2 regions of the Pseudoalteromonas sp. BSi20439 genome follow, and region 2 is predicted to be linked to the other one. Evidence: riboswitches for the same ligand, from Rfam matches in the RefSeq annotation. Region 2 holds a riboswitch; the other holds the start of a gene.

Region 1 (11,334 bases), on a different contig from region 2:
CTGTAATTGAGGGAATTGAGAGCATTTATTTTATACCTTAGTTAGGGTTAGTAATCTAAGGTTTGCAAAAATAGCGCCAGTATAAAAAAAGCCATGCAATGCATAGCTTTTTGGGTATGTGTTTAGCTGCAAATAGCGCTAAATTTAGCTTTGCTCTTCGCGCAAAAATACCGGTTCAAGTTCTTTAGTGGTTGCTTCTGAGCTAAAGTAATAGCCGGCCACAGTAAACTCTTTGAGTTGGCTTAATTGAGTCACTTGATTTTCAATGATGTAGCGTGCCATCATGCCGCGCGCTTTTTTAGCGTAAAAGCTAATCACTTTATATTGGCCGTTTTTACAGTCTTTAAAGTGTGGTGTAATAATGTGTGCGTTAAGCGTTTTTTTATCTACTGCTTTAAAGTATTCGTTAGAGGCTAGATTTACTAAGTATTGTGCATCTTGTGCCGCTAATACGTCGTTAAGTTTATTAGCAATAACACTGCCCCAAAACTCATATAAGTTTTTACCCCGACTATTTTCAAGTTTTGTACCCATTTCTAAGCGATAAGCCTGCATTAAATCAAGCGGCTTTAATACTCCGTATAATCCCGAAAGTATACGTAAATGGTCTTGAGCGTAATCAAGCTGCTTAGTAGTGAGGGTATTAGCATCTAACCCGCCGTATACATCGCCGTTAAAGGCAAGCACGGCCTGTTTAGCATTATCGGTAGTGAATGGTTGTGCCCACTCACTGAAACGCGCTGCGTTGAGGCCTGCGAGTTTATCGCTAATTTTCATTAAACTGCCAATTTGCGCAGGAGTTAGTTCACGGCATACTTTCATGAGCGCTTCGCTGTGCTCAAGTAATTCAGGTTGAGTGAACTTATCTGTTGCGGGTGGCGTGTCGTAATCAAGATTCTTTGCTGGTGAAATAACAGTGATCATAGTTAGCTATTGACTTGTAAATTATTTAATGTCAATTTCAACATTAAATGAAACGAAAAGCACGTTTTGTTTAAAATTATCCTACCTAAAACTCAACCGTTACCGTTTTTTTATTGATAAGGACATAAGACCTATCAAGCATTGTCACACTGTTGCAGTATAGCTATATTAAGGTAGTTTAGATTTTCTTTTAACTTGCTTGGAATGAGGAAAAGCAAATGACTAGCGCTCTACAAAGGCTTAAACAACACTCTTCTATCGTGGCCGACACGGGCGATATAGAAGCCATAAAAAAACATCAACCTGAAGATGCGACTACCAATCCATCGCTACTTTTAAAAGCGAGTGAGATTGAAGCTTACAAACCTTATCTAGATAAAGCATGGCAGTATGCAAAAGAAACCGAGCAGCAGCCTGCAAAACAGCTAGAGCTGGCTTGTGATTATTTTGCAGTATTACTTGGTAAAGAAATTAGTGAAATTGTACCGGGTTATATTTCTACTGAAGTTGATGCACGTTTATCATTTGATACCCAAGCAACAATTAATAAAGCACACACGCTATTGAGCCTTTACGAAAAAGAAGGCGTAAGCAAAGACAAGATTTTAATTAAAGTAGCGTCAACGTGGGAAGGCATTAAAGCCGCAGAACAGTTAGAAAAAGAAGGCACTAAGTGTAACTTAACGCTTTTATTTAGCGATGCCCAAGCGCGCGCCTGTGCTGATGCAAACGTATTTTTAATTTCGCCATTTGTTGGCCGAATTTTAGATTGGCACGTAGCAAACGGTATGGAAAAACCAACCGACCCGCTTCAAGACCCGGGTGTACAATCGGTGCGTAGTATTTTTGAGTTTTATAAGCGTCACGATTACAAAACTGTTGTTATGGGCGCAAGCTTTCGTAACACCGGTGAAATCATTGCCCTTACAGGCTGCGATAAGCTAACAATTAGCCCTAATCTTTTAGAAGAGCTAGGTAATTTAGAAGACGCACAAGAGTACTTACTAGAGAGCGATATTGCTAAAGAGCCAAAACCTGAGCCACTTAGCGAAGCACAGTTCCGTTGGTTACATAACCAAGACGCTATGGCGACTGAAAAACTAGCTGAAGGTATTCGCTCATTTGCAGATGCGCAAGAGCAACTAGAAGCACGCTTTAAAGCGATGTAACTAATCGCTGTTTAATGAGTTTAAAAACGTCGCTTTTAGCGGCGTTTTTTTATGTCTGCGATTTACTTTAAATACTCGACTTGTCCCCATTTACGTTCTTTTTGTATTGATCTTCATCAAAATACCACCCATCAGTAACAGTTTCGTCACATTTATATTCTATTTTATTAATAGCTGTGGTATAGATACTGCCGAGGTTCAAAAAGTGGTCAATAGGAGATAATCAATGGATAGCCTAAACGAAATAATAGAGATATTAGAAGGTTCTGATACATCGAAAAAAACCTCTCAAAAAAATAAAAAAAGAAAATGGCGCGAAATAGAAGCAATAAAAGATAAGCAACGTTTGCGCAAAGAACTACAGGAGCTCGACTATTTTGCTGATAGTGTTGCTATTGATGAATTAGAGTTTTAATCAACAACAGCAACTAAAAAGGCTTTCATTTATGAAAGCCTTTTTTAATACCAATTACCCTATACTTGCCAATTAATGGGCTGTGCTCCTTGCGCTATTAACAGTTCATTGGTTTTTGAAAAGTGCTGACAGCCAAAAAATCCGCGATGCGCAGAAAGCGGTGAAGGGTGCGGCCCAGACAATACATGATGGCGCTGGCGATCAATGCTTTTACCTTTTTTTTGTGCATGTGCGCCCCACAAAATAAACACCACTCCTTGGCAATGCTCATTTATATGAGTAATTACGTTATCGGTAAATTGCTCCCAACCTAAATGTTTATGGGAATGGGCTTGCCCTTGCTCTACTGTTAGTACGGTATTAAGCAAAAACACACCTTGATCTGCCCAGCTTTGTAAATAGCCATGCTCTGGCGTAATAAAACCATTAATGTCAGTCACTAACTCTTTATAAATATTTTTAAGTGAAGGCGGGAGCTTTTTAACTTCAGGCAATACAGAAAAACACAAGCCATGCGCTTGCCCTTCTCCATGGTAAGGGTCTTGACCTAATATAACCACTTTAATGTCGCTAAGTGGAGTTGCATCAAATGCGCTAAACACCTGCGGTTCTGGTGGGTATACAGCAATGCCTTCAGCTCGTTTATTCGTAACATATTCAAGGGTTTGCTGCATATATGCTTGGCTAAGTTCATGGTTTAAAAAAGATGACCAGTTGCTCATAATTGACTCTTAATAAGTTTTCTAGATACCTCAACTTTGTCACACATTTGTGCTAATCCATCAAGCATTCTAGGAGAAAAACGATGTAATAAATCCGCGTTAACGCTAATAAATTGCTTATATTTAACCGCCGGAATTTCAGGCCATTGCTGCCAATTAACTGTAGGTATTACCTGTTTGGATTTTTCATCGGGAATAATAATAATTTGTGGCTTGGTGACTATTACGTTTTCAATGCTGATTTGTGGGTAATCTGTGTCGCTGTCAGCAAATACATTGGTTACTTGGCAGGTTTCGATTAACTGATTTATCCATGTATTTTTTGATACCGTCATCATAGGCTCTGGCCACAGCTGATAAAACCCAGAAAGCGTGGTTTTATTATGCTGCGCGGCTTTAATTGCGTTGAGCTTAGCTGTAAATGCCTCAGCTACTTTTTTACTTTGCTCAATATGACCGGTTAATTGACCTAATTTTAGTATTTCCTTAGCAACGCCTTCAATAGAGCGTGGATTACTTAAATGCAATTCAATCCCTAGTCGCTTAATTTGTGCCAAATCTTCTGCCTGATTACCGCTTTTCCACGCAATCACCATGTCAGGCTTGAGCATGAGTAACTTTTCGATAGAAATGCCATTATAGCCGCCGATACGCTCAATTTTAGTCGCCTCTTGTGGGTAATCTGCGTAATCCAGCGTGCCCACTATTAGATCACCCGCCCCAATGGCATATAAATTTTCGACTATGTGTGGCGCTAGAGCCACAATACGAAGCGGCTTGTCGGCTAAGGCTTGGGGTGCACTAACTGCAAACAATAACAGCCCAACAACAATGCGTTTTAACATTAGTAATCAAAGCCCTTTAGTGCTTTTACGCCCGACTCAAATGCATGTTTTACATTTCGTACTTCACTTACCGTATCGGCCAGTTCAATTAAGGTGCGGTGCGCAGCACGACCAGTCACTATCACCGACTGCATTGCAGGTCGGTTGCTAATTGCAGCAACAACCTCATCGAGGTCGACATAGCCATAAGTAACCATATAGGTGAGCTCATCAAGTAATACCACGTCGATACTGCTGTCGCTTAGCATCCTCTTTGACTCTTGCCATGTTGCTTGCGCTGCCGCGGTATCAGCCTCTTTATTTTGCGTATCCCAAGTAAAACCAGTGTTCATAACAGCAAATTCGACCCCTGCACCTTGCAGTAAATTACGTTCACCACATTCCCACGTACCTTTAATAAACTGACACACGGCCGCCTTTTTACCGTGACCAATACAACGTGCAACCACACCAAAACCAGAGGTTGATTTACCTTTGCCATTACCGGTAATAACCTGAAAAATACCTTTTTCTTGCTGTGCTGCTGCTACACGAGCATCAACCTGTTCTTTTACTTTTTGCTGGCGCTGTTGGTGCTTGTCGTTTGTTGATTCAGTCATTGTTATGTCCTTGGTAAATTTTAATAATTTGTTCAATATTTAAATGTGTTTGGCACATTTCAGCGAGCCGTTCTAACTGGCGTTCGCGATGCTCATTAATGCTGATGGCATTAATGTCACTGTCTGGTTTTAGCCACTTTAATAGCAGCTCCGTAGTAGCTGCGTTGTCGAACAAGCCATGTAAATAAGTACCGGCAATGGCATTATCGTCACTAATAAAACCATCCGTAGTAAAGCCATTGGGGTGTTTATTAAAGTGAATAAGTGGTTTATTGAGCGCCTTACCTTTACTGATCCCAGCATGTATTTCATAACCCTGACAAGCAACCTGCTGCTGGTTTAAACTAATAGTGGCGTTTACTTGGCTTAGCACTTTTTGTTCACCTAATGTGGTATCAAAATCACTAAGTGCTAACCCAGCCATTTGCCCTAATGATGATTCCACCGCATTGGGGTCGCTAATAGTATTACCTAACATTTGCATACCGCCGCAAATACCCAGTACTTTGCCACCATAACGTAAGTGGCGTTTAATTTGCTGATCCCAGCCTTCATTTTTTAAAAATACCAAATCACTAAGTACATTTTTACTGCCAGGCATAATGATTAAGTCAACGGATGGAATCGCTTGAGTATGACGCACATAGTTTATATTTATATTTGGGTGCAATCGCAGTGCATCAAAATCAGTGTGGTTACTAATATGAGGCACCAGCAGTACCGCAATATTAATGCTGGCTTCGGTCACATTATTATCTATGGCAACGGCATCTTCGGCATCAAGAGCTAAATCGTGTAGGTAGGGTAACACCCCTAACACAGGTTTACCTGTGTACTCTTCAAGCCAATCTAACCCGCCTTGTAATAGGCTAATGTCACCACGAAAACGATTAATAACAAAGCCTTTTACCCGTGCTTGCTCTGACTCGCTTAATAGCGCCAAAGTTCCTACTAGGTGAGCAAACACGCCCCCTTTATCAATATCGGCAATAATAATAACCGGACAATCGACCTTTTCGGCGTAGCCCATATTGGCAATATCGTTTGCCCTTAGGTTAATTTCAGCTGGGCTACCAGCCCCTTCAACCAGCAATAAATCAAAGCGTTTAGCTAAACGATTATGTGAGGTTAATACCGCATCCATAGCCACTTTTTTATAGTCATGGTAAGAGTCGGCTTCCATATTGCTAATAACTTTGCCATGAATAATTACTTGTGCGCCGGTATCACTATTGGGTTTGAGTAATATGGGATTGAAGTCTATTTCAGGTGCTACTTTTGCTGCAACGGCTTGTAATGCTTGTGCTCTACCAATTTCACCGCCATCATGCGTTACGGCACTATTAAGCGCCATGTTTTGCGGTTTAAATGGCGCAACATTAACGCCTTGATTAGCAAACACTCTGCAAAGCGCTGCAACCAAGGTACTTTTACCCGCATCGGAAGTAGTGCCTTGTACCATTAATGTTTTCATTATTTACCCACCAGCTGGCGCTTACGAAAATACAATATACTTAAAAAGAATAGACTGCCAATAGCCGCCGTGATCACCCCGATTGGCAGCTCTTGGTTGCTTAATAGTGAACGAGCAAGCACATCGACCCATACCATAAATATGCCCCCGACTAATCCGGTCATTAATAACCCAACACGGCTACCTTGAGAGATAAAAAAGCGCACTATGTGCGGCACCATTAAGCCAACAAAGCCAATTCCGCCACAGTTAGCAACCAATACGGCCGTGATCAACGAGCTTAAAATAAGCATTAAAATTCTAAAGCGATGCACCCTAACACCAAGCGTTGTCGCGCTTTCATCGCCTAACAACATCGCATTAAGCTGGCGCCTAAAACCCAACATGATTATTGTACATGCCATAATGACTAAGGCAGGTAACAGCAGCGACTGCCACTGTGCTCTAGCAAAACTACCTAAAGTCCAAAATAAAATAGCCGCGACTGCTTGTGGATCGCTCCAATAAAGTAACAAACTAGTAAAAGCACTAAATAAAAATGATAAGGCCACCCCTGCCAATAACATCGACTCAACTTGAGCGTTGCGCTGGCTACCTGCAATTAAAATTAATAACCCCATCGCAACTAAACTGCCGGTTAATGCCGCCCCAGATAGTGCAATACCCGCCCCAGCTCCTACCAAGGACATTAATATAACCACCCCTAATGAAGCACCAGACGAAATACCAAATAAATAAGGATCAGCTAAGGGATTACGGGTGACTGTTTGTAGTATTAAACCTGCAATCGCTAAGCCACTACCGGCTAAAAAAGCCAACAAAGTACGTGGCATTCTTAATTCAATAATAATGCGGCTGGTAAATGAAGCCTCGTTTGAAAAGGTTAAGCTTTGGTATACATCTGCGAGCGACGTAGGTACCGCACCAAAACTTAGTGCGATAAATAAACTCAATAGTGCGCATAATAGCGCAGCGATTAATGCAACGGCATGGTTAGAAAAGGCCGTCATATTATTGGTATCCATAATAATAAGTAATATGAGGAATAGCCTCACCTTTAATTGTTGCTTGAGGGTGAGTGCTCACTTGAGCACAAACACCAAACACCTCATCCAGCATCTGCTCAGTGACCACGCTACTTGGCTTACCTGCATCAACAACTTTTCCATTTTTAATAACCACTAACTCATCGCACATTGCTGCGGCTAAATTTAAGTCATGAAATGACGCAAATACCGTAATCCCTAAAGATTTAGCCAACTCCATAAGTTGAATTTGATATTTCACATCAAGGTGACTGGTCGGTTCATCCATAATAAGAAGTTGTGGTTGCTGCACAATAGCGCGGGCAATAAAGGCTCGTTGCTTTTCACCGCCTGACAACGAATCAAATAATTGAGTACTATGAGATTCAAGCCCCACATGGCTAATAGCCTGAGCTATTTTTTGTTTATCTGCTTGGGTGGTCGAACTGAATAGCGTTTTATGTGGCGTAAGCCCTAGAGCCACAACATCGAATAACGAGAGGTTAAATTGCGACGGTGTTTCTTGTAGCACAACGGCAACTTGCTTGGCGTAGTCTTCGCTTTTTAGTTGCCAAATATCGGTGTTATTAAATTTAACCTCTCCCGCTGACGGCTGATTAAATCGATACAAGCAACGCAGTAAACTCGATTTTCCCGCACCATTAGGACCAATTAAGCCAACAAACTTGCCACGCTCAATACTCACATTAATATGCTTAAGGATTAAGGTATTACCCACTCGCCAAGAGACATTATTTACGGTTAAAAGCGTTGTTTGTTTAGAGGTTTGAGTGTGCAAAAAATTATCCTAGGCAGGGAAAACCCACACTCAGTACCACAAGTACCAAAAAGAAAATGAGTTAACCCGCTCGTTATATGAAGTTTTAAGGCACTTGTATCTGACTTACAGTAAAACTGATTACAGTTACGGGTATAGTTGAGGAGTTTCACCTCATTCCAAATGCTTGGCTATTATGCGCAGATAAGTAAATAATTTAAAGCAAAAAAAACCGCACTCAGCTGAGTGCGGTTAAAAGGGAGTGTTTTAACTGAGGTTTAGTTAAAACTTATATTCCATACCTAAAGCTAGGTAATCTTGGTCAACGTTGTTGTCCATATCAAAACTTGAGTAAAAGCCAAACACCTTAAGATTTTTGTTTAGCTTGTGGTCAACACCTACCGATACTGCACTTTTATCATCGCTGTCATCAAAATCCATTGTTTGATATTGCACTTTAAAAGTGTTGCTACCCATTAGGTAAGCTGCATTCACTAAGTAACCGTCAGCTTCAGCGCTACCGTCTACTTTTTCTTGTGTTTGGTACATTGCACCAAGTCTAAAGTCTTCAATTTTACCTTGAACTGTTGCACGTACTACGTCGTAACCATTTACTTCACTATCAGCAGCAACAGCAGCATATACAGCGCTCTTTTTAAGGCCAGCATCACCATAAGTTAACGCCACTGAGTAACCATTTTTGGCATCTTTATCATCTTCTGCAATAAATGAAGCTAATACTTTAAAGCCTTCATAGCTGTTTGAAGCGTAAGATACTGAGTTACCTAAGCGGTTTTCACCTTTAAAAGTGTTTTTAATATCACCTTCAAGGTCATTAAATAAATCAAGTTTACCTTGCGCCTGCTTTAACGCTGTATCGTTACGGCCTATTACTACCTGACCAAATGAACCTTTAAAACCTACATATTGATTACGTGCTGAAATATTATCTTTATCGCCTTTTGAGTCAGCATCCGACACATCAACCTGAAATTCAAACTTATAAACAGCTTCTAAACCGTCTGAAATTTTTTCAGACCCTTTAAGTCCGAAACGAGATGCATTACTTTTAATTTCAGTAAACGACCCTTCACCATCGTCAGATGATTGAACAGTTACATTCGCTTTACCGTAAATGTCTACTTCTGCAAGCGCATTAAAAGATAAACCACTAAGTAAGGCTAAGCATAAGCTCGATTTTGCAAATTTCATGTTATTTCCTCGATAATCACAATAGACTAATTTTTAAAACAGCAGCAGTGTGTCACCACTAAATGACAAAAATATTACAAAGGACACATTTTTGTCTTTTTAAGTTAATAAAACTGCATTAAATCTGAAATCAAAATAACATCTAAAATATACCGCTTAACGACTACTTACTTTGTTTCAATAAACTCGGTGTCATTTGCGACAGCAAATTAACCAGAGTTTCTATTAACTCTTTCTGTTCGTTATCTCTATGGTAGGCAACAAATACATCTCTTGAGGTATTTTCTACCCCTTTTACATGAAAAAGTTCGCCTTTTTCTAAATGATCTTTAACTAATACCTGTGGAATAAACGCACTACCGCCACATTGCAGTATTAAATCAAGCGCTATGCGTCCGGTACTGGTTCTAAAATAAGGCGGCGTTTTACCGGTAAATTGACGGGCATGCCAAAGAGAAAACGTAGTTCCCCAATCAACATAAACATATTGATTATCAAAAAAGTTATCGCCTGTTGCGGTGTCGTAGCCACTAACCGGAATAATAGGTAGTTCACAAATTCGTTCAACAACGAGTTCGTCTACTTTTGGTGGATCAAATAAAATGGCTAGATCAAGGGTGCGCTCTAATAGTAATCGAGTGCTCTCTTGTTGTGCTTTTACCTCTGCCACCAAAGATACACCGGGCATAGCCGATACTATATTTGTAATACCAAACTGTAAAAACGCATCCCAAATATTAGGAGTCCCAGCCAAGCTGATTTGCTTATGCATATTATCTGCAAGTGCAACATCCACTTTGGCCCTTTGCATTCCAGTAATAATCATTTGAGCATGCGGCAACAAGCGCTCACCAGGGGCGGTGAGTTGAATATTATTGCGCTGGCGAATAAATAAATTTACGCCTAAGCCCTGCTCTAATTGACGAATTCGAAAACTCACCGCAGACTGCGTTATGTATAGGTTTTCTGCCGCTTTACCAAAATGGCGAGTACGCACCACTTCGACAAATGTTTTTAATAAATCTATGTCCAATTTTTTATCCTCACGATAAAAATTTTTTGTTTAAAAAAATAGCAATTATGTCCCATACTCCAGCTAATAATTGGTATGAGGGTACAGCTATGAGCAATGATATTTCACTACTTCGTCAAGCATTTGTTAGTCAACGTCAGTTTTATGATGATCAAAACTTTCCACGCGGATTTAGCCGCAGCGGGCATTTTACCCTGTTAGAGGCAAGTATTTTAGAACAGCACGGTGTTGTTTTAAAAAGTCTGTATAACAAAACAATTGAGCCACAAAACGAATATCAGCAACAATTTGTAAATGCGGTCAGTGGCATAATTGAGCCAAGTAACCCAATTGAGCGAGCATGGGTTAAATACTTAAAGTTAACAACCTGCAAAACAAAATTTCATACATTATTTGGTCGCTCAAAAATTTCAGGGCCAACACCAATCAGTCAAGATTATTACTCTGAGGCAGACAATCTATAAGTCATTACAATAGTTGCTTTTTGGCGTTTTAGCAGTTACAACTTGTATAAGCAAACATTTTTGCAAAATTTAAACAGGCTGCCACGTGACGCACAGAATACTTATTGTTGAAGACACCCCCACTATTGCGCGAGTGCAAAAGCATATCGCGCAAAAAATTGGCTATGAAGTTGATATTGCCCAGTCGCTGGCTGAGACTAAAGAGCTAATAAGTAAACATGCTTATTTTTGCGCAGTCGTTGATTTTATATTGCCTGATGCCCCGAAAGGGGAAGCGGTTCCCTGCACGATTGCAGCAGATATCCCTACCATTGTTATGACTGGCAATATCGATAATCAAACTCGCGACACCGTCGAAAAGTACCCTATTATTGATTACATTATCAAAGGCAATAAACAAGCTTACGAATATTTAGAAAAGCAGCTTTATCGCCTACCTCGCAATAAGCAAGTTAAAGTACTGGTTGTTGATGACTCAGCGTCTACACGCCAATATATTTGTAATTTATTAACGCGTCATAAATACCAAATATTACAAGCAGCCGATGGCCTAGAGGCACTTAAAGAGCTTGAAAATACCCCTGACATCTCTGTGATTATCATAGATAAAGAAATGCCTAATATGGGCGGTATTGAACTGTGTAATGAAATTAGGCGCATTTATAGTAATGACG
Region 2 (11,334 bases):
GGTATGGGTATTGTTAAACAAGCCAAAGCCAATACCCTAACTGTGGTTGATAACGCCCGCAGTGAACTGGAAAAAATAAAACGTAATTTACCTGAAGGCACCACCATAGAAGACAGTTATGATTCTTCGGTATTTATTAAAGAGTCAATTAATGAGGTTTATAAAACTTTAGCAATTTCTATGGGGTTAGTAGTGCTTATTATCTTTATATTTTTAGGTAACATTCGCGCCACTCTTATTCCTGCGGTCACCGTACCGGTCGCCTTAGTCGGTAGTTTTATGTTTTTATTAGCAATGGGTTATTCAATTAACTTATTAACTCTACTGGCACTAGTATTAGCAATAGGCTTAGTGGTCGATGATGCCATTGTAATGCTAGAGAATATTCACCGCCGTATTGAACTTGGTGAACCGCCTTTATTGGCAGCTTATCGCGGCGCACGTGAGGTGGGCTTTGCAATTATAGCCACCACCTTAGTGCTTATATCCGTGTTTGTACCATTAGTGTTTATGGAAGGACGAATTGGCGCACTATTTACAGAGTTTGCTATGGCGGTAAGTGCTGCCGTGTTTTTCTCCAGCATTACTGCATTAACACTATCTCCGGCGCTGTGTTCAAAAGTGTTAAAGGCCTCTGAAAAAGAAAGTAAGTTTAGCCAAGTTATGGACCGTTTTTTTACTAAATTAGAAAATGGATACCGTAACGCTTTAGCGTCAAACATGACCCGTAAATGGGGCTTAATGCTGAGCTTAGTTTTGGCTGGGTTTGTTAGTTATTCATTATTTTTACAAATACCCTCTGAACTTACCCCTAAAGAAGATCGTGGCACCTTCTTTGTGCTTATGAATGGCCCTGAAGGGGCAAGTTATGAAAATAACGCAGCTAATATGGCAAAAATTGAAGAGCGCTTGATGCCTTATTCTGAATCTGGCGAACTAAGTCGAGTGCTTGTTCGAGTCCCAGGTTGGGGTGGCAGTGGCGGCGTGGCTATTGTTGGCATGGCTGATTGGGATAAGCGCAAACGCTCAACCTGGGAAGTCATGGATGAAATAAGCGGCAAAATGCAAGAGGTCACCGATGTCCGTGCATTTGCTATTATGCGCCGTGGTATTGGCGGAGGTGGTTCATCTCGCCCTATTGAATTTGTTTTGCAAGGTAATGATTATGCCCAACTTGCCGATTGGCGAGATAGAATTATTAAACGCGCTGAGAAAAACCCTGGATTAGTGCGTATTGATCATGATTATAAAGAAACCTTCCCTCAGTTTTTAGTCAGTATTGATAAAAATAAAGCCGCTGATTTAGGCGTATCAGTCTCTGATGTGGGTCGTACACTTGAAACCATGCTTGGCCAACGCCGTGTAACCACCTTTATTGACCGCGGTGAAGAATACGATGTAATTTTAAAGGGCACAAAACAAGACTTTGCCAACCCGACTGATATTTCAAATATATACCTAAAATCACGTAGCGGAGAACTTATTCCTCTTGATAGCCTTATTAGCTTAAAAGAAGAAGCCACCGCCTCGCGTTTAAACCGCTATAACCGAATGCGTGCAATTACTTTAAGTGCCAACCTCGCTGATGGTTACACGCTAGAACAAGCACTAAACTTTTTAAACAAGGTTGCCTCAGAGGAAAACGACATTGATGGTGCCATTGACTATAAAGGTGAGTCGCAATTGTTTTATGAAGGTGCCTCAGCCATGACCTATGTGTTTGTGCTGGCATTGACCGTGACCTTTTTAGTGCTCGCTGCTCAGTTTGAAAGCTTTATGCATCCGCTTGTTATTATGTTAACTGTGCCACTTGGGTTAATGGGCGCTATGTTTGGCCTGTGGAGTATGGGCTTAACACTTAATATATACAGCCAAATAGGCATTGTTATGCTCATTGGGTTAAGTGCTAAAAACGGTATACTGATTGTTGAATTTATCAACCAGTTACGTGATAAAGGCGTAGAATTTAGTGAGGCTATTTTACAAGCGGCTACACAGCGTTTGCGCCCTATTATTATGACTTCCCTAACAACGGTTATGAGTGCCGTACCTTTGGTACTCGCCTCAGGGCCTGGCTCGGAAAGTAGAATGGTAATTGGTGTGGTGGTATTTACTGGCGTAACGGTTGCCACCATACTTACTCTGTTTGTAGTGCCAGCGGCCTATTACGCACTAGCGCGAAACACACAATCACCTGAGTTTTTACAACAAAAACTTGATAAGCAAGCCGCTGAAAAACCGCTTAAAGAGATCTAAGTCACTCAGAGCGTCGTAACTAGCTGTTACGGCGCTTTATTCAGTGCACATATCCCTAACAATTGAGGAAGTACTTATGAGTTCGACCACACAAGTAGCAACACTCGGCGGCGGCTGTTTTTGGTGTATTGATGCAGCATTTAGGCGTGTAAAAGGTGTACTCAGTGTTTGCTCTGGTTATACTGGTGGACATACCGATAACCCAACATACAAAACTATTTGCACTGGCAACAGTGGCCATGCAGAGGTAATTAAGGTTGAATTTGATGCCAGTGTTATCGGCTTTAAAACCTTACTCGCGATGTTTTTTACCCTACACGATGCCACCCAGTTAAATCGCCAAGGTAACGATATAGGCACTCAATACCGCAGCGTTGTGTATTATCATAATGAGCAACAACAAGTACAAACACAGGCCGTTATTGCAGAGCTGCAAAGCCATGTTAGCGAACCTATAGTGACTGAGGTGAGCCCAGCAACCACTTTTTACCCCGCAGAGCACTACCATCAGGACTATTACAATGAAAATCCTGAGCAGGGCTATTGCAGTATTTTAATTGCACCCAAATTACATAAGTTCGAAACCGAGTTTACTGAGTTTTTAAGTGAATAAAGTGCTTTAAAGCTATAACCAAATAGCCCAGCAATTTGCTGGGCTATTTGTTTTTCGGCAACTAAAAGTGATAATTAAAACTGATAATTTGCCCCCACAAAGAAAGTTCTTCCTGCGCTGTTATAACCTAATAGCTCACCACTGGCAGCAAACCCTGTTGCTGCAGTAAAATATTCCTTATCAGTAATATTTTCTATTCGAGCAGCTAACGACAAATTATCGAGCAACTGGTAATTGGCTGCTAAATTAAATACCGTATAGTCAGCGAGTTCAGAATCATAATACGCAATTGATGGACGCGATGAGCGATACTGCATATCTAAACTGGCATCAAAATCGCCCCATGATTTGGCGAGTTGATAATTAAACGACTCTGAAGGCCTGCGTGGTAAATCTGTATTTGTCTTTTCATCTGTAGCATCTAAAAAACTAACATTAACAGAGTGTTCAAAGCCTAACGCTGAAAACTCAGCCGATAATTCTATCCCCTGCATAGATACTTTATCTATGTTAGTTGCAATATATTTACCTGAGTCTGCATCATAATTATTACTAATTAAATTATTGATACGGTTATCGAAAATAGCAATATCATAACGCCCCCATTGAGTTTCTAGGGTAACACCAAACTCATTGTTTAAGGCTTCCTCAGGCTTAATATTATTATTTGGTAGGTAGTATGGGCTGTTAGTTACAAACGCATTAATTAAAGACGGCGCCCTAAATGCGGTGCCATGATTTAAACGTACCGTTACATACTGATTCGCTTTATATCCAAGCCCAGTACTGTAAGTATTTGCACGGCCGTGGAAGTCATAATCATCGGTTCTGATAACCGCATTTGCTAACCATTTATCATGACTATAAAACGCGCCTATAAACAATGCGTTATTATCGCGTTTTTCTTCTGATGACGTTGCTGAAGAGTTTGATAAATCCTCAGACAAGTAATTAAAACCACCTGATAAATCAAGCTCTTGCGTTAGGCTATAAAGCCCTCGGTATTCAAACTCAACACGCTCTGTGCTATACACTTGCTGAACATCGGTGCCAGTTTGAGTATTTTCTTCTTGCGATACACTCAATGAAGTACTTTGGGTATATATTTCTGAGGCTTTTTTCCAGCCTAGCTTAGCGGTATAGTTTTCAAAATCGTAGGCATCGTTACCCCATGCGTTATCATACTGCGCTTCACCTTCACTGTACTGAGACTGTAAGCTCAACTCACCTAGTTCAGCCAGTTCATACGCTAAATTAAAGCCAATGTTTTTATTTTTGTAGCCATCATCATCGTGATCTTTGGTGTATTCAGCCACAGGGTCTTTGCCAGTAACATCAAAACCATCTGTCTCTTCATAGCCTAGATTATAATTAAAGCTAAGCGCCTCTTTTGCAAGCCCACCAGCAAGCTGATAATTACTGTAACTATGACTGCCCAAAGTAGCCGAAAGCGTATTATTTGAGGCTTTACGGGTAATGATATTAATTACTCCGGCTACCGCATCAGAGCCATAAATAGCTGCTCTGGCACCTTTAATAACTTCAACACGCTCGATACTATTAACTGGAATATTAGTTAGCGATACACTACCTGAGCTTGCATCGCTCACTCTTACGCCATCAACCAATACTAAGGCATATTTAGCGCTAGCACCGCGAACAAATATATCTGCTTTTTGACCTAATCCGCCGTTACGGACAATATCAATACCAGCTATGGTATTTAATATTGCAGGTAAGTCTCGGTAATTCGCTTTTTCAATATCAGCGCGGTCGATAACTGCCACACTTGCTAATACATCATTTATAGGTTGTTCAAATTTATTTGCAGTAACGGTTATTCTTTCAATGGTTTGTTCTGCAGATGCAGAAAAAGACAGCGCAGCCGAAATAGCCACACCCAATGCAGTTTTATTTATCATGATGTTCCCTATCTCTGCCCACCGCAAAGATGTTAGTAAGTAAGATTAAATCAAGGCCGGTCTCCGGACTCAGTTACCATAATTTAATACAGCATAACTTTACCGTTGCGGGGGCAGTGTTGGGATTGACTTCATCTATGAAAACGCACCAACTTCCCGATTATCCTACTAAAAAAATCACACCATTGAAGTGTTTAGCAAGCACCTTGAAAATAGGCTGCTATTGTTATCTGTTTACTAAAAAAAGTCAACGGACGTCTAAACATCTACAAATCCAAAGAGTTCGGGGTTCGGGGTTCGGGGTTCGGGGTTCGGGGTTCGGGGTTCGGGGTTCGGTAATTATCATAGATTTAAAAATAAAAAAGCCAAACAATATAACGTGTTTGGCTTTATACGCATTCCTTTGAGCTCAGCACCTATACTGCCATGCTCGAAACAATAAATTAATCGCGGAAGTTTTTAAACTGAAATGGTTGACCTAAATCTGCCGTGCGCACAACTTGCATAGCCGCTTGTAAGTCATCACGCTTTTTACCTGTTACGCGAACTTCTTCACCTTGAATGGCCGCTTGTACTTTTACTTTAGAGTCTTTGATGGCTTTTACTACTTTTTTAGCCATGTCTTTTTCGATACCCTGTTTAAGTGCAACGTTACGAAAAACATTTTTTCCTGCACGAGAAATATCTTGTAGCTCTAAGCTAGCAACATCCATCCCACGCTTTGAAACTTTTCCAGCTAAAATATCAAACAACTGCATAACCTGAGCATCTGCTTCAGCTTTTAATTTAATTGTTTTATCGTTTAATTCAATTGAGGCATCGACCCCTCTAAAATCAAATCGTGTTTCTAATTCACGATTGGCGTTATCAACCGCGTTTTGTGCTTCGTTCATTTCTACTTCAGATACAATATCAAATGAAGGCATAGCGTTCTCCTAACTATCTAATCTTAATTTTATGCCGCAATTATAACGTTAAAATGATAAATCTTTACATTTTTCTGCATTTTGTTCAGGTGCGATACTAAATTAGTTTGATATACTGAGGCTTCTTTTTTATACGATTTTAGGAATTTTCGTGACAAGGCGTGTTTACCAAGCAATTTTTTTAATTAGTATTGTTGCGTTTACCTTCTTATTTGCTAAAGAGGTAAAGGGCGCGGCAAACTTATTTCCGCATGTTGATAAAGTAGCGCATTTTGGTATCTTCTTTTTACTTGCCATTATTATGGATAAAGCGTTTAAACTCCCATTATATGCACAAATACTATTACTCGCTGGTTACGGTGCAGCAATAGAAATTATGCAAGATAGCCTTCCCTACAGACAAGCATCACTGGCCGATTTTGTTGCCGATTTTATTGGTGCAGCGAGCTACTTTTTAGCTAAAGCCCTGTTAACACTGCGTAAAAAGAAGCATTATGGCTAACATACTTGTTGTAGGTGATGGCGCTATTGGCTTGTTATTTAGCCACTTTTTAGCCAAACATCACGCTATATATATACTTACTCGAAAAGGCACAGTTAATACTCGCTTTTACAGCCACAGTAACGCTGCGTCTGAAAAAATTAACGCCACTTTTATCTCACAAGAGCAGTTATCTCAAACTCCTGAATTTGATATTGTTTTATTCACGGTAAAAGCGTTTGCAGTGCAACAAGCCTATGCTCAAGTAAAACCTTATCTAGGCAATAATACCCATATTATACTGAGTCATAATGGCATGGGTAATGTTGAACAATTAAATGAACAGCTAACAAAGCAGCAGTCGTTGTACTTTTTAACCACCAGCATGGCTGGATTTAAGTCAAACCCCAATATTGTGCAACATACCGGAAACGGGCAAAGTGTATTAGGGGGCTGTAATCAACTAGCTATGCAAAATATTCAACAGCTTAGTGCGCAATTACACACTATTCCGCAGTTAATTATCAGTAACAATATTGAACAACTACGGTTTGAAAAGCTACTGGTTAATATTGCAATAAATCCATTAACCGCTCTGTACAATATAAAAAATGGCCAGTTGCGTGCGCCACAGTTTAATAGCTCAATTATTAATTTATTAACAGAGGCGTGCCATATTGCGACCGCGCTTAAACTTAATATTAAGCTTATTGATGCCCTCGAGCGCGCCTACAAGGTAATGAGTTTAACGGCAGAGAATTACTCATCTATGCATCAAGACGTTTTGCATAATAGGCAAACTGAGATCATGGCAATTTGTGGCTATATAAGTGAGCAAGGAAAACTGCACCATATTGCGACCCCGTATAACGACGCCTTACTTACTGAAATTTTGGCAAAAAAAAGCGCGGACTAAATCCGCGCATTTAGGGTCTGTTGACTTTTGCGGATTAAAATTTCTTCAAACTAGGGGTGGTTTAATCGCGGCGCGAGGTTTGTAACCTAGTGGGTTAAGTAAAAACCGAGCAAAGCTTCCGCGTCCTGCTCATGCCCCTTACCTACATCCATGTAGGCAACAAAGAGTAAATCGCCCCTAGGCAGAACCCTTCGGGCAGCACCTGTTTGGCATTGATGCTGCGTTATCGCCTATTTATGGGGAATAACCACACCACATAGGCTCAGCCTTGCCTAAATACAAAACAGACTGCTGCAAATTTAACCTCAAAGGGTCAACAGACCCTAATATATTTAGCCATTAACGACGATATACTCTAACAGTGGTAAAGCCTTCTTCGTGAAGAATAAGCGCTTGTAACTGGCTCATTACCCCTTTTTGACAATATAAGTAATAGTCTTTACCTTTAGGTAAATCACCAAACTTAGTTGCTAAACGGAAAAACGGTAAGTGGATAACTTCAATACCTTCAATTTCCAGCGGCGCCGCATCTTCTTCTTCAGGCGAGCGAATATCAACAACAACCGCTCCCTCTGGTAACTCTGTAACTGATTCTGCCTCTTTAAGCTCTTGCTTAGCCTCAACATCAATATCGCGCACATCCATAACACGGGCGTTATCAATAACGGTATCTAACACATCAAAGTCAAACTTTTCTTCTTCTGCTTTAATTACTTCAATTTTGGCTTTAACTGTCGGCTTTTTAGAGATCACACCGCAGTATTCAGGCATCGTCTCTGCCATTTCTGCAGTGCCTATTTGGCGCGCTATATTAATGATTTCTTGCTTATCATGTTGGATAAGTGGGCGTAAAATCAGCGTCTCGGTTACACGGTCAATCACGCTTAAATTAGCTAAGGTTTGGCTAGACACCTGACCTATACTTTCACCCGTTACCAAAGCTTGAATATTTAGTTTTTCAGCAACGGCACTACCCGCTCGCATCATCATACGTTTAAGCACAACACCCATTTGGCTGTTCTCAACGTTTTCTAAAATTTCAGCAACAACCGGTTCAAAATCAACAGTAATAAACTTAACTTTATGTGTAGAGCTGTATTGTTTCCATAGATAGTAGCTCGCTTGCTTAACCCCAATTTCATGGGCAGCACCGCCTAAGTTAAAGAATAAAAAGTGTGTACGAGCGCCTTTACGGATCATCTGATAACTGGCAACGCCAGAATCAAATCCACCAGACATAAGCGATAATACATCGTCTTGTGTTGGCAGTGGAAAGCCCGCCATTCCTAAATGGGTTTGCGTCACTATGTAGGCTTTTTCGTCTTTAATTTCTAAACGAATCGTTACTTCTGGGCGACTTAGCTTTACTCGAGCCCCTTCAACATGTTGATTAAGCCCGCCACCAACGTAACGCTCTAGCTCAGTTGAAGTAAAATCATGTTGACCTATGCGCTTAGCACGGACACAAAAGGTTTTACCAATAATAGTGTGACCAACTAGCTCAATAGTTTTTTGATAAATGTCATCAATCGTTTTAAAGTCTGTTTCAGTCACTTCAATAAACTGCACGATGCCAGGAATGCGCTTCAAGCTATCAATAAAATCAAGGCGAGTTTGAGCATCGTCAAGTTTTGTTACAACTGAAATGTTATCCCAGTTATTACGTACCTGTACTTTTTCGTCAACACGACGCAATACAATTTTAATGTTATTTTCTAACACTTTAGTAAAGCGTTTACGGACTGAACGGCTTTTAATGGCTATTTCAGGGTGAAGTTTGACGATAAATTTAAGCATAGTTTAACTCTTAGACTGCGGGAATTCGCGCACCCAGGTATTGGGCGCGGCGGATTATAGCAAAAAATTTAGCGCCTAGGAACTAACCAACTTAACGGGCTTAAGGATTCTGGGGAGCAGCATTTGCTAAAAGTGCGTACTTGTCTCTTAACTGATTAATTTTATTTGCGCTTTTTTCGGTGCTGTAGGCTTTAAATAAAGTCAGTACTTTTACAATACCAGGGTAGATATCTTGCTCAACCAGCACACCACTAAGCCTTCTTGCTTTCATATAGGGTGTCCAAAAGCTGACCGTTAATTTTAACGTATGAGCAAGTTCGATAGCATCTTGTTCATCAATAGCAATAATTTCGCTGTCGCGTAAGGCCAAAATGATGTTACGCACCTGCTCAAGTAACTCCTGTTGAAAATCAATGTAACCCTGTTTTAAATGACTATCGCGAGCGAGAATATCGCCAAGGTTGTCGTAAAAAAAATGATAGCGCCACATCAATTCAAATAGCGAATCTAGATAAGGACCTAGGTATTCAAAAGCATCGTCGCCTTGATCGACCGGCTTAAAATGAGTACTTAAATGGTCACGATAAAGTGCAAATATATGGCGAATAATGTCTTCTTTATTTTTAAAGTGGTAGTACAGATTACCCGGACTCATACCTAAACTCGATGCGATATGATTAGTAGATATTGCTCTTTCACCATGTTCATTAAACAATGAAATACTGGTTTGAATTATTTTATCCTTGGTATTCATATACTCATTACTCAATTTTCGAAAATACGATGCTGCATTAAAATAATCCGCCTAGTATAAACAAATCATTGCATTTGTAACACTGCGCAGCTGCAGTTATATACAATTTACTCACAAGGCTGCTTTGCACACTAAACACTGCTACACTACGGCTAAAAATAATAACACAGTAAATATTATGAAAGTGACCGCAATCTACCCAGGCACATTTGACCCTCTTACCAACGGCCACACTGATTTAATTCAGCGTGCGGCTAAAATGTTCGATACAGTTATTGTGGCTATTGCTCATAACCCAAGTAAAAAACCGTGTTTTACTTTAGAAGAACGCGTTGATTTAGCAAATGAGATTTTAAGCCATTTAGATAATGTAAAAGTCATTGGCTTTTCAGGGCTACTCGCCGATTTAGCCCGTGACCATAATGCTAATGTACTGATCAGAGGCATAAGAGCGGTTTCTGATTTTGATTACGAGTTTCAGCTCGCGAATATGAACCGCCGTTTAAACCCTGATTTAGAAAGCGTATTTTTAACGCCCGCCGAGCGCAATACTTTTATATCATCAACACTAGTAAAAGAAGTAGCACGCCATAACGGGGATGTGAGTGAGTTTGTTGATACCATAGTAATGAAAGCCCTGCAGTCAAGGCTCGGGAAAACCAAGCATTAAACACAACACCTAGCGTATCGTTACATTACGCTAGGTAGCTTCGCTCTTGATGGAAACAGAACGCTCTTAAGCCTCACTAAGCCCAAAAAATCTTTATTGATAAAGAAAATAGCTATCATTATAAAGTCCATTAAGTTAATACTCATCGAATATAATGACCAGAACCACCATGGTGTAGTGTTATTAAAAACTGACACATCTAAGTGCATACCAAAAAATAACAGTGAGTTTATGCTTAACCCTAATAATAGATAAGTAGATATAACATTTTTAGTTAAGAAGTTACTTACAACCAAAATAGCCAAAATAGTCATTAGATCAAATAGTAATAGTTGCATGTAAGAAATATTTTGAATATCAATAAACAAGCTTGAAGAGTATGAAACTGACATTATTAGCGACAGCCATAAAGCCTCTTTTTTGGGTTTATTTATACTCGTTACTAATGAGTATAAAAAAGCCATTAAAAAACCCCATTGAACAAATGCGCCTATATAAAGAGATACATATGGACTGAGCAAAAAATCATCCATTTGAGATACCATTTTTAACCATAGGTTTTAATGCTTTTGCACCTTGATTGATATTTACATAATCTAAGTTTATTACCAAAGAGGCTATCATTAATATATCAATTAAGTTTATAGAAATAGAGTAAAAACTCCAAAACCACCACTCTTGAGTATTCCCTAGAATGTATAAATCATAATAAATAAAACCAACTAAAAGACTATTTATAGTTAAACCTATAATGATGAGATATGCAGGTAAAGCGGAGAGAATTATAGCTCTTTTAATCGCAAAAACAATAAAAGCAATGGTAAAAAAATCGTAAACTATCCAATTAAGATATACATGTTCTACTATGTATAGATAATCACTTAATACATATGAGCACAGCATTATTGCAGCTAAATATAGAGAAGATTTATGTGGGGTATTGATACTTTTTACAAAACAATAAAGGAAAGCCATCAAAAAGCCCCATTGAATGAATGC

The links. Region 2 has a riboswitch for cobalamin ahead of P20439_RS08060 (TonB-dependent receptor domain-containing protein). Riboswitches for the same ligand answer to the same signal wherever they lie in the genome.
Region 1: it holds a riboswitch for cobalamin, as region 2 does, so the genes downstream of both, P20439_RS13825 (ABC transporter ATP-binding protein) here and P20439_RS08060 (TonB-dependent receptor domain-containing protein) in region 2, are expected to answer to the same signal.

Annotation. Positions count from the first base shown of each region.
Region 1 is NZ_BADW01000174.1:51,420-62,753, reverse strand. It holds gene P20439_RS13870 (mechanosensitive ion channel family protein) at 1-25, opposite strand, end outside; gene yaaA (peroxide stress protein YaaA) at 145-924, opposite strand; gene tal (transaldolase) at 1,143-2,093, shown strand; gene P20439_RS13855 (DUF3545 family protein) at 2,320-2,508, shown strand; gene ung (uracil-DNA glycosylase) at 2,568-3,230, opposite strand; gene P20439_RS13845 (cobalamin-binding protein) at 3,227-4,075, opposite strand; gene cobO (cob(I)yrinic acid a,c-diamide adenosyltransferase) at 4,075-4,674, opposite strand; gene P20439_RS13835 (cobyric acid synthase) at 4,667-6,148, opposite strand; gene P20439_RS13830 (iron ABC transporter permease) at 6,148-7,158, opposite strand; gene P20439_RS13825 (ABC transporter ATP-binding protein) at 7,160-7,972, opposite strand; cobalamin riboswitch at 8,046-8,176, opposite strand; gene P20439_RS13820 (porin) at 8,234-9,163, opposite strand; gene P20439_RS13815 (LysR family transcriptional regulator) at 9,327-10,196, opposite strand; gene P20439_RS13810 (DUF413 domain-containing protein) at 10,286-10,660, shown strand; gene P20439_RS13805 (response regulator) at 10,746-11,334, shown strand, end outside.
Region 2 is NZ_BADW01000090.1:13,360-24,693, forward strand. It holds gene P20439_RS08050 (efflux RND transporter permease subunit) at 1-2,256, shown strand, start outside; gene msrA (peptide-methionine (S)-S-oxide reductase MsrA) at 2,333-2,869, shown strand; gene P20439_RS08060 (TonB-dependent receptor domain-containing protein) at 2,944-4,791, opposite strand; cobalamin riboswitch at 4,828-4,993, opposite strand; gene P20439_RS08065 (YajQ family cyclic di-GMP-binding protein) at 5,235-5,717, opposite strand; gene P20439_RS08070 (VanZ family protein) at 5,869-6,219, shown strand; gene P20439_RS08075 (ketopantoate reductase family protein) at 6,212-7,114, shown strand; gene thiI (tRNA uracil 4-sulfurtransferase ThiI) at 7,454-8,911, opposite strand; gene P20439_RS08085 (TetR/AcrR family transcriptional regulator) at 9,012-9,665, opposite strand; gene coaD (pantetheine-phosphate adenylyltransferase) at 9,844-10,335, shown strand; gene P20439_RS08095 (hypothetical protein) at 10,356-10,868, opposite strand; gene P20439_RS08100 (hypothetical protein) at 10,861-11,310, opposite strand.